3 regions of the Bacillus sp. JJ1566 genome follow, and region 2 is predicted to be linked to each of the others. Evidence: riboswitches for the same ligand, from Rfam matches in the RefSeq annotation. Region 2 holds a riboswitch; each other region holds the start of a gene.
The links. A riboswitch is a leader RNA that binds a small molecule or an ion and turns the genes downstream of it on or off. The one in region 2 is predicted to bind cyclic di-GMP.
Positions count from the first base shown of each region.

Region 1 (3,288 bases), on a different contig from region 2:
ATCGCCAACCTTAGCTTTCTTTGTGGAGTGTACAAGCCATTCATTTCCGTCCTTGTCAAAGCCGCAAATTTCATAGTGAACACCCCTAAAAAGCTGAGAGTCTACAACAACCTGTAGCTTTCCTTTTTCAACAGAGGTAATTTCTAGATCTTCAGGACGGATGACAATATCAACTTGTTCTTTGTCAGAAAAGCCTTGGTCAACACAATCAAATGTTTTTCCAACAAATTCAACTAGGAAATCCTTGTGCATTTTTCCTGTTACGATATTAGATTCTCCAATAAAATCTGCAACAAAGCGGTTGATTGGTTCATCATAAATATCTATCGGACTGCCACTTTGTTGAATCTTTCCTTTATCCAATACAAAAATCTCATCAGACATAGCAAGAGCTTCCTCTTGATCATGTGTGACAAAGATAAAGGTAATGCCAAGGCGCTTCTGAAGGTCGCGAAGCTCATACTGCATTTCTGTACGAAGCTTTAAATCGAGCGCAGATAAGGGCTCGTCCAATAAAATAATCTCCGGCTCATTGACAATCGCGCGAGCAATTGCAACACGTTGTCTCTGTCCACCAGACATTTCTTTAATTTCACGATTTTCATAGCCAGTAAGATTGACGAAGCTTAAAGCTTCCTTCACTTTTTTATCGATTTCAGATTGCTTCATTTTTTTTATTCGTAAGCCAAAGGCAACATTTTCATATACATTAAGATGTGGAAATAAGGCATAATCCTGAAATACCGTATTAACCTGACGTTTATTGGCAGGTGTCGTATTTACTTTTTTTCCATTAAAATAAACCTCTCCATCTGAGGGTTCAATAAATCCTGCAATCAAACGTAATATTGTTGTTTTTCCACATCCGGAAGGACCAAGAAGGGTATAAAACTTTCCTCTTTCAATTTCAAAGCTGACATTGTTGAGGACAGGTTGGTCATTATCATATTGTTTCGTTACATTTTTAAACTGGATAATAGGTATACTTTTCATAGCAACCCCCTTCTTTCTATTAAATTAAAGTGATAGGATTTTATGTAATCCGGCATAATTATACACGAACCGGTAAAAAATTCAATAACAATCACAATAGTCAAGGTGTAAAAATATGGGTTTCACTGTTGAAAATAATCGAGAGGGATTAACTAGGATATTAGTAATAGGAAAATATTCACATATTTAGAAAAATGTTAGGCCAATTTCATTGACCTAAAGCGAAAATAGAAATATAATTATAGTACAATTTAAAATACTCTTTCTTTAGTAGGGTAATTGAATAAAGTAAAGGCAAATTCATTGAAAGATGAAGACGCAAAACTATAGGGGCTTAGTCCATGAGTTTAAAAAGAAGGAATCGACTACCTTTTTGAACATCCGGTTTTTGGACATGCCAGCCAGTTGCCGAGTATAACTCGTATCGTAAGAACGAAGATTAATCGGTATTTGATTAGTCTTTTTTTATACCATTATATAATTTTGTTGCTACTATTCTACTAGATTTTTGGATAAGGGAGCGCTTGTTATTCTTTTAGAACTCCCTCTATAAAATTTTGGAAGTGATTACAAATGGAGAAATACATCCAGAATCTGAACGTACTAAAAAAAATTAGTGAACTAATCGCAAAGGTTGGTTCCGAAAAGAATTTGATTTCCGATGAGATTCGTAGCTTTTTTGACGCGGCCAGTCAAGAACAAGAAGAACATGAGATTACCAGCACCCTTTTAACCCAACTCCAACAAATGAACGAACAAATGGAAAATATGCATTGGATGAACAAGCATTACCGTATCCTTCATGAATTTGCCCAAATTTGCAGTAAAACCCTAAATGAAAGCGTTCTTCTTCAAAAGTCCTATGAGATGGTTTCACGTGTTATGCCAGCAGATGCATTTTATATTGCCTTGCATAATCCAGGTGATACGCATATCCAATTTATTTTTATTATGGATAATGGAGAACCGGCTCCTCCTAGTATCGTGGACTTTGGTGAAAATTACACATCAAAGGTTATTAAAACAAGAGAAATCATTCACCTCAAGCATCAAAACCAAAACATCGAATTTAATACAAAAATGGGGGAGGGGGACAAAGATACAAGGTCCTGTCTTTTCGTACCAGTTGTAATTGATGACCAAGTTAAAGGTGTGATTTCGACCCAAAGCTTTAAGGACTTCGCCTATCGGAAGGAGCACGAGGACCTCTTGCAAATGATTGGTGCTCAAGTTATCAACTCGATTGAAACAGCTCGATTATATGCGAAAATTTATACGATGTCTCGTACCGATGAATTAACAGATTTAAAAAATCACCGTGCTTTCCATGAGGATTTAGCACATTTAATTCGAAACGAAAATAACGAAATTACAGTTATGATGATTGATTCAGATGATTTAAAACAAGTCAATGACCACTTCGGCCATGATGCTGGAGATTTATATTTAAAGATACTTGCAGATGGAATAAAAACGCTATGTAATGATAAGATAGAAGGCTATCGTTATGCGGGCGATGAATTCATGATTCTCATTAAATCCCAAATCGATATGGGTGTGGAGGAAATCTACGAAACGCTAAAGGGGTACTATCGCGAACACCCACTGATCATTAATGATGAAAAAATTACGGTTTCGATTAGTACGGGCGTTGGTGTATTTCCATATAATGGAACAACTGTTGATTCTTTGAAAAAAGCAGCAGACCAAGCGCTTTATGCTGCAAAAGAAAGTGGAAAAAATCGCATGGTCGTGGCTCATTAATAAAAGCTCATCCAAATGGATGAGCTTTTTACTCGTTGTCTAGCTCCAGCGCCTAGCCCCTCGAGGTCATAAGCCAATCCGCCAAGAAGGATAAAGGGCATCCTTCTGGCCGGCTTTTCTTATGCTTGTCGGGGCTGAACAAGGCGCTTGCGCTTTTCTTAGTTAATATGGGCAATAATGCCTTCTTCATCGTCTAACACAAGTTTGATCCCGGCATACGGGTCTCTGTTTAGAAATTCGCCAAGCCATAAACGAATTGCTTCAATTAGGTTCGCCATAATAAGGACCTGTTTTCGATCGTTCACATAAACCTCTGCGGAGAACCCATAGTCATCGTCATACATGAGCTCTACTTCAACCTCTTCTGGCTTTACTTGCTTTTTTAAGCCGATATAAACACAGACGGCATTAATGATTTCTTGTTCCGAAAGAATTAGCGACGCCATTGATCAGCCTCATTTTTCTTGCGATCTTTGATCATTACGAAGATTTTGCGAATGATGGAAATAAGAACATAAATCGCAAGAACGT
Region 1 is NZ_JBALOP010000010.1:71,110-74,397, reverse strand. It holds gene V7112_RS05890 (ABC transporter ATP-binding protein) at 1-993, opposite strand, end outside; cyclic di-GMP riboswitch class I at 1,277-1,404, shown strand; gene V7112_RS05885 (sensor domain-containing diguanylate cyclase) at 1,567-2,757, shown strand; gene V7112_RS05880 (YxcD family protein) at 2,916-3,203, opposite strand; gene V7112_RS05875 (hypothetical protein) at 3,191-3,288, opposite strand, start outside.
Region 1: another riboswitch for cyclic di-GMP. It lies ahead of V7112_RS05885 (sensor domain-containing diguanylate cyclase); the one in region 2 lies ahead of V7112_RS05480 (leucine-rich repeat protein).

Region 2 (3,288 bases):
ACTGTTAAAGTAGTACCATGTGCCACCGTCATTGAACCATCCTGTTGCCATTGAGCCACTATTATTAAAGTAATACCAGATATTATTTACTTTTTGCCAATTAGTCATCATCGCACCACTACTATTAAGGTAATACCAAGAACCATTTTCCAGCAACCAACCCGTTTTCATAAAACCATCGGTTCCCAAGTAATACCAAGTGCTACCGTCCAGAATCCAACCAGTTTGTTGTATTCCGTCTTCATAATAAACCCACTGACCGTTTTTCAACTCCCATCCATTTTCAATCAAAGCAAAATTCATACCATATTGATCTGCATATTCCTTTGCACCTGATGAGGCATGGCTATAAATTGTTATATTTTTGTTTATTGGTTGAGAATTCTCATGGATTAGAATTCCAGAGCCACCGAATTCAAAAAGATTAATAATTGTATCCTTCCCTTGAATAACCACCTCATGTAGAGTACCGTGTCTAAATAGATAATCATCAATCTTATTAACACTGCTTGGAATAACTAACTTTGTTAATCCTTTTGTAGAAATAAATGCATCGTAACGTATTGATTCTGTTCCTTCTGCAACTTCACCAGAAGCTGTACCAATAATTAATTGTTTACCATCTTTGGTATACATTCCTTTTCCATCGATATCTTTAAAGTTTGGATGATCTGTATCTACCTTAATGGTTTGGAGTGGGTTTTTCCCAAACGCTACAGATGCAAAAGAATTAGTAGGACTAAAGCTTATGTTACTTCCAATTATTAATTCTGAAATTTCGTTATCATAAAAGGCTGCTTTTCCAATATATTTTATGGTACTAGGAAGCTTTATATTGGTTAAGACCATACCTAATAATGCTTGATCACCGATCATTTCCGTTCCCTCATTAATTTGGCCAGACATTGTACCTTGAATTAATACTTTTCCATCCTTCGAATATAAACCTTTTCCATCAATGTCCTTAAAGTAGAGATTATCAGGATCTACCTCAATAGATTCTAAAACGTTTCTAGTAAAAACTGCTTGCCCGAGGCTTTTTACATTACTAGGAATATATACATTCGTGATTTTAACCCCATTAAGAAACCCATTAAATGCAAAATCATCGATTTCAACAACTGCTTTGCCATCAATTTCATTTGGTATGTTGACATTTGTGTCAGTCCCTATGTATCTCGTAATCGTAACCGTGTTATCTCCATTATCTACCCATTCAAACTCCTCGTTGATTGGAGTCGTACCTTGTACCTCTGCTTTCGTTATAGGACTCATGAATTGGAAAGCTCCTATTAAAAATATAGTAAAAAGTAGTGTTAACACCTTTTTACTTGTTGGTTTGATTTCAACTGGTTCTAACATTAAATTATTCCCTCTCTTTTTTCATCATTTTTCACCTATTCACCTGCAAAAAAAAAACACCCTAAAAAGGGCATCACAATTCTTAGCTTGCAACTGGCTGGCAATTCTAAAATCCGAAGTAGCCCCTCTAGCTTTGCGTCCTACTCTTTCAAGTAGTTTGCCATAAAAATAGGTATTTTTAACTATATCTAATAGTATAAACTAAATTGGTAGTTTAGGAAATACCTGGGACAAGGGGACAGGTTCCTCGTCCCACCATATTTTTACAGGGACAAGGGACCTGTCCCTCTGTCCCAATCTAGTTAATCCAAGCTCCATTTGCATTGAATTTATAGCCATTTATAGTAGTATTGGCTGCCATTTGACCGCCACTATAGAAGTAATACCACTTGTTTCCTATCAACTGCCCTCCTTTTATTCCCGTTTATATAACCCGTAAAGAGATGCGGGAAACCCTCCTCGTTCTTTTCAATCAATTTTTTGTTCATTAGTTTCATAATTCTGGGTTAATCCTATCAACCTTACTTTTCTTATTTATCCTCGCACAATAAGCAGTAGTCCACCCTATTCATTTAATGGTCCAGTCACCTCAAGGCAATCTCCACTATACGCGTCAAGCTTAACCATTAGTTCTTCTCCATTTTTAGTTATCAGAGTTATATTGAACTCGCGTTTATTCGTTATTTGATTAAAAAAACCGTTCTTTTGATCAATGGAAAGTTTCTCTGCTTCAATATAGGGCCAATTCATTTCCTTGGATTCTATTCCCAATCTTTTTGGTGGAACAAACAAGCACAAAGCTGCATAATCTGTGGCTTTCTCTGTTGTCATTATTGGCTTTTGGTATTCATATGCAAAATAAATAGTAAGTAAAAATAAAATTCGCAAGCTCTTTTTCTTCCAATCTTTGGCCTTAAACACGCTTCGATCACCCTATCCTATACCATATAAAAATGTAATTCGACAATCCCTCCAAAACTCCTGCACAAATAGCACGTGGGTGCAGGAATTTCAGTGCATGATTCAAGAATTATGATTTTGCGAAACTCGAAGACGATGGAAGGGTACTGGATTTAAAGTTTCAAACGGATATAACAACAGAAGATAAATATGTAATTGCTCTTATGCACGTGTGGCTGCGGCGTTGAAAAAAGCCGAGGAAGTTGCTAGTGATGACAAAGAAAACGTTGAAATTGAAAAAGACACTAATTCTACAGACCTAATGGTGATCTTGAGTACAATGAAAATGGGTAGACGAGGGGGGCGATTTTGAAGGTCAGCCGTCCAATTCCTCGGTCAAAATACGAGGGGATTAGACTCTAGATTTCCACTTAGCAAACGGTACTAGTGACAATCGCTGTAAAATAAGGTCATGGGTGGGGATGTTGGTAAAATCCAGTGACAGTTAACACAATAGTGCCCTTTTACAAAGTTGATTAACAACTTCCTGGTTGTTCCAATAAGCAAATAAACTTACGACATTTAAAATAGCTGGGACAAGGGACCTGTCCCTCTGTCCCTACTTTCCCTTTTTTATTTTGTATGTAATTAATTCTCTTATGAATAAGAAGCCGAGGATGACGATTCGGATTGCTTTAAATAGTCCACCTTTATTTTTGCTCATCTTTTATCTAACCTCCACCCCTTATCATACAGTATTCTAGTCGATAAATAAAAAAGCTCTACCTTGGGTTTTGGAAACATTTGTAGTACCACTGGATTACAGAATTTTTCCTGGGACAAGGGACCTGTCCCCCTGTCCCAAAAAAACCGAAGAGCATGATAATTCTCATGCTCTCCGGTTCATTTAACTAGAATACAATATTTTCCCTGGGACGAGGGACCTGTCCCTCTGTCCCTAAGCTTTCAATCTTCTGTTAACTAGGTAAAACACGGTGCCTAGTAATAGGAGCAGTAAGCCAGCTA
Region 2 is NZ_JBALOP010000008.1:59,029-62,316, reverse strand. It holds partial or broken gene V7112_RS05480 (leucine-rich repeat protein) at 1-1,362, opposite strand, end outside; cyclic di-GMP riboswitch class I at 1,448-1,534, opposite strand; gene V7112_RS05475 (hypothetical protein) at 1,661-1,765, opposite strand; gene V7112_RS05470 (hypothetical protein) at 1,927-2,283, opposite strand; gene V7112_RS05465 (InlB B-repeat-containing protein) at 3,221-3,288, opposite strand, start outside.

Region 3 (3,288 bases), on a different contig from region 2:
ACATTGATTCCAGCCATGGAACGCGCGCATAATGCGGAGGTCGTGGCTGTTGCGAGTGAAAGCGGGAAGGCCAAGGATTTTGCGGCAGAGTTAGGCATCCCTAAAGCTTATGATTCATACACGGATTTATTGAATGATCCTGAAATTGATGCAGTATACATTCCACTTCCAAATCAGCTACATAAACAATGGGCGATAGAAGCTGCACAGCACGGTAAGCATGTGCTTTGTGAAAAGCCAGCTGCGTTGACATCACAAGACGTGGAAGAAATGGCGGCAGCCTTTAAAGCAAATAATGTGATTTTTATGGAAGCGTTCATGTATCAATTCCATCCACAGCATAACCGTGTGAAGGAAATCATTACATCAGGTGAAATCGGTGATGTGAAGCTGATTCGTTCGACGTTCTCTTTTCTTCATGATTTAAATTCAGGCAGCATAAAGATGCAAAAGGATCTTGGCGGCGGAGTGCTTTACGATGTGGGCTGCTACTGCATTCATGCAAGTCGCTTGATTACGGGCGAAGAGCCGGTTGAAGTAAAGGCAACAGCGAATCTACATCCGACACATGATGTTGATATTACTGCAGCAGGTACATTGAAGTTCGAAAGTGGTGTAATTGCGAATTTTGATGTGAGCTTAGAGCAACCATTTAATGCATCTTATGAAGTTATTGGTACAAAAGGTTCTATTCTAGCAAAGCATGCTTTCCGTCCGGATAACGAAGGTGGGAACGGCGTACTAGTTGTAACCGGAGAGGCTGGACAGCGTGAAGAAACGGTTCAGGGTGACCAGTACAAGCTTCAGGTGGAGCATTTTGCGGAAAGTGTCCTATCCAATAAACAACCGATGTACAGTGTGGAAGAAACATTGAAAAATATGCGTGTGATTGAACAGGCTCTTGCGTCTGCTCGCTAACTTTATTCAGCAGAAGTCCCAACTTCCGTAAGTGGGGATGGAATGTATAAGAGTCTCATCATTCAGTGGAGTATTCAAACCATGGCTGAATAAAGTTAAAGCCTCCGGCGGAGACATGCGATTTTCAAAGGAATCTTTTCAAGCAAAGATCAAAGATTAAAAACGCCACGTCTTGTGGCAACGTCGTGTGGGCCTAAAAAATCTGTGAGCAAATACGCCAATGCGCATTTGAATAAAAGTCAGCCTTCGGGTTGGCTTTTTTTGTTTTTAAGGAAACTATAAAATCCTACCTTGTGGATAACTTATTACGTTGTTTAGCTACATCCAGCTCCAGCGCCTAGCCCCTCGAGGTCACAAGCCAATCTGTCAAGAAGGTTAAAGTGCAACCTTCTAGCCATCTTATCTTGTGCTTGTCGGGACTGTTCAAGGAGCTTGCGCTTTTGTTCTTTCTTCCTCTTTTGCCGGCAATTCCTTCCCTCCAAATCTAGTAAAACTTTTTCTATCAAAAATGTATATCTATCAAAATTGCGGCAATACTAGATTACTAGAGCGGGACGGAGGGACAGGTCCCTCGTCCCAAATGGGACAAGGGACCTGTCCTTGTGACCCAGAAACGGAACCGTCCCCGTGGTTCCTATAAATGGAGGGATTTTAGGATGAAAACGAGTGTTGAGTTACCAGAGGTGTTACCGGCGAGTAAGGATGATTTTTTTAAGTTATTGTTAGATTTAGTAGTAAAAAAGTAATAGGGTTCGTGGTGTGAAGTATTGTTCAAAGGTGAAAAAACTTATATACTAGTGGGTAGAAAATCATATATTTGAAGAAAAGGGCAAACTTTCTGAAAGGGTGTGGCCCAGAAGCATAGGGTCTACCGTACACTGTACTATGATCGCCTGTCTACAAAAGTATCAAGCGTTTAGGCCAATCAATAGAATTGGCTTTATTTTTTTGCCTTGTTTTTCAATATTCAACAAGAAAGAGGTATCATAGATGAAAAGTATTCGCATGCGATTATTTGCTAGTTTTTTTACGATAATAATTCTTTGTATAGGCTTATCAGCCTATAATTATTTTGCAGTGTCCAGTATGAATCAAAAGACGGATCACATGGTGTCTGAGGAACTCACTGTTTTACTAGAATATGATAGTTTGAAATACAATATTGCTCAGAGCATTGCGTTGGCTCGTGGGTTTGTACTGTATGGGGAATCTTCCTATAGAAACGATTATGATATCTATTCTGTGGAATATGATTTAACCAGTCGAAAGTTAAGTGCGATGAAGATCAAAGAGGTCGAGGAACTTTTACGCGAGACGAAAAAATGGCGTGACATGATTAAAGAGTATGTGTTTATTCCTTATGAAAGTGGCAATGCCGAGCTTGCGAAGCATAATCTGCAGACCCACATCCAGCCGGCTGCAAGGAGCTTAATGGATCAAGTTGAAAACCTTTCGAATCAGCGAGAAAGACAGATTGTCCAGGCTGGTGAGGACGTTGTTAACTACGGTGAGAAGGCGAACATCGTTGGGCTTGTGGTATCCGTAGTTGCGATTATTTTAGGAACAATTATTTCGATTGTTACCTCCGAAGTGATTTCAAGACCAGTGAAACATGTGGCGTATCGTATGAAGGCGATTTCGAATGGTGAGCTTCAGGCAGAGCCTATTAAAACAAAGCTCAAGGATGAAATAGGCCAGCTTGTAACGGCGGTCAATGGTATGAATGAAAACCTAAGAGGCATGGTCAAGCAAATGGCTGTTGTTTCCGATAATGTGACCGGCCAGAGTGAGGAATTGACCCAATATGCGGATGAGGTCATGGCTGGCAGTCAGCAAATCGCCGTCACGATGGAAGAACTCTCACGCGGTTCAGAGGACCAGGCAACATCGTCCACCATTTTAATTGAAAAAATGTCCGATTTCTCACAGGAAATCATGCAGGTTGCAGTGAAGGGCGATGACATTAAAGACCATTCACAAGGGATGCTAACACTAACAAATGATGGAAATGCCTATATGGAAACATCGATTCAACAGATGAACAGCATCCATGAAAAAATGAAACAGTCCCATGCGATGGTGGTTGGGCTGGATAACAAAACTAATGAAATTACGAAGCTTGTGAATGTGATTCAAGAAATTGCAGGACAAACGAATCTTTTAGCATTGAACGCAGCGATTGAGGCTGCTCGCGCAGGTGAACATGGAAAAGGCTTCGCCGTAGTCGCCGACGAGGTGCGAAAGCTTGCTGAACAGGTTGGAAAATCCGTCTCTGAAATTACGTTGATTGTAAAAGATATTCAAATTGAATCTAAGCAGGTCGTTCAATCCTTGGATGACGGCTACCAATCTGTTGAAGAAGGTACCGCG
Region 3 is NZ_JBALOP010000028.1:67,171-70,458, forward strand. It holds gene V7112_RS12710 (Gfo/Idh/MocA family protein) at 1-918, shown strand, start outside; cyclic di-GMP riboswitch class I at 1,737-1,823, shown strand; gene V7112_RS12715 (methyl-accepting chemotaxis protein) at 1,909-3,288, shown strand, end outside.
Region 3: another riboswitch for cyclic di-GMP. It lies ahead of V7112_RS12715 (methyl-accepting chemotaxis protein); the one in region 2 lies ahead of V7112_RS05480 (leucine-rich repeat protein).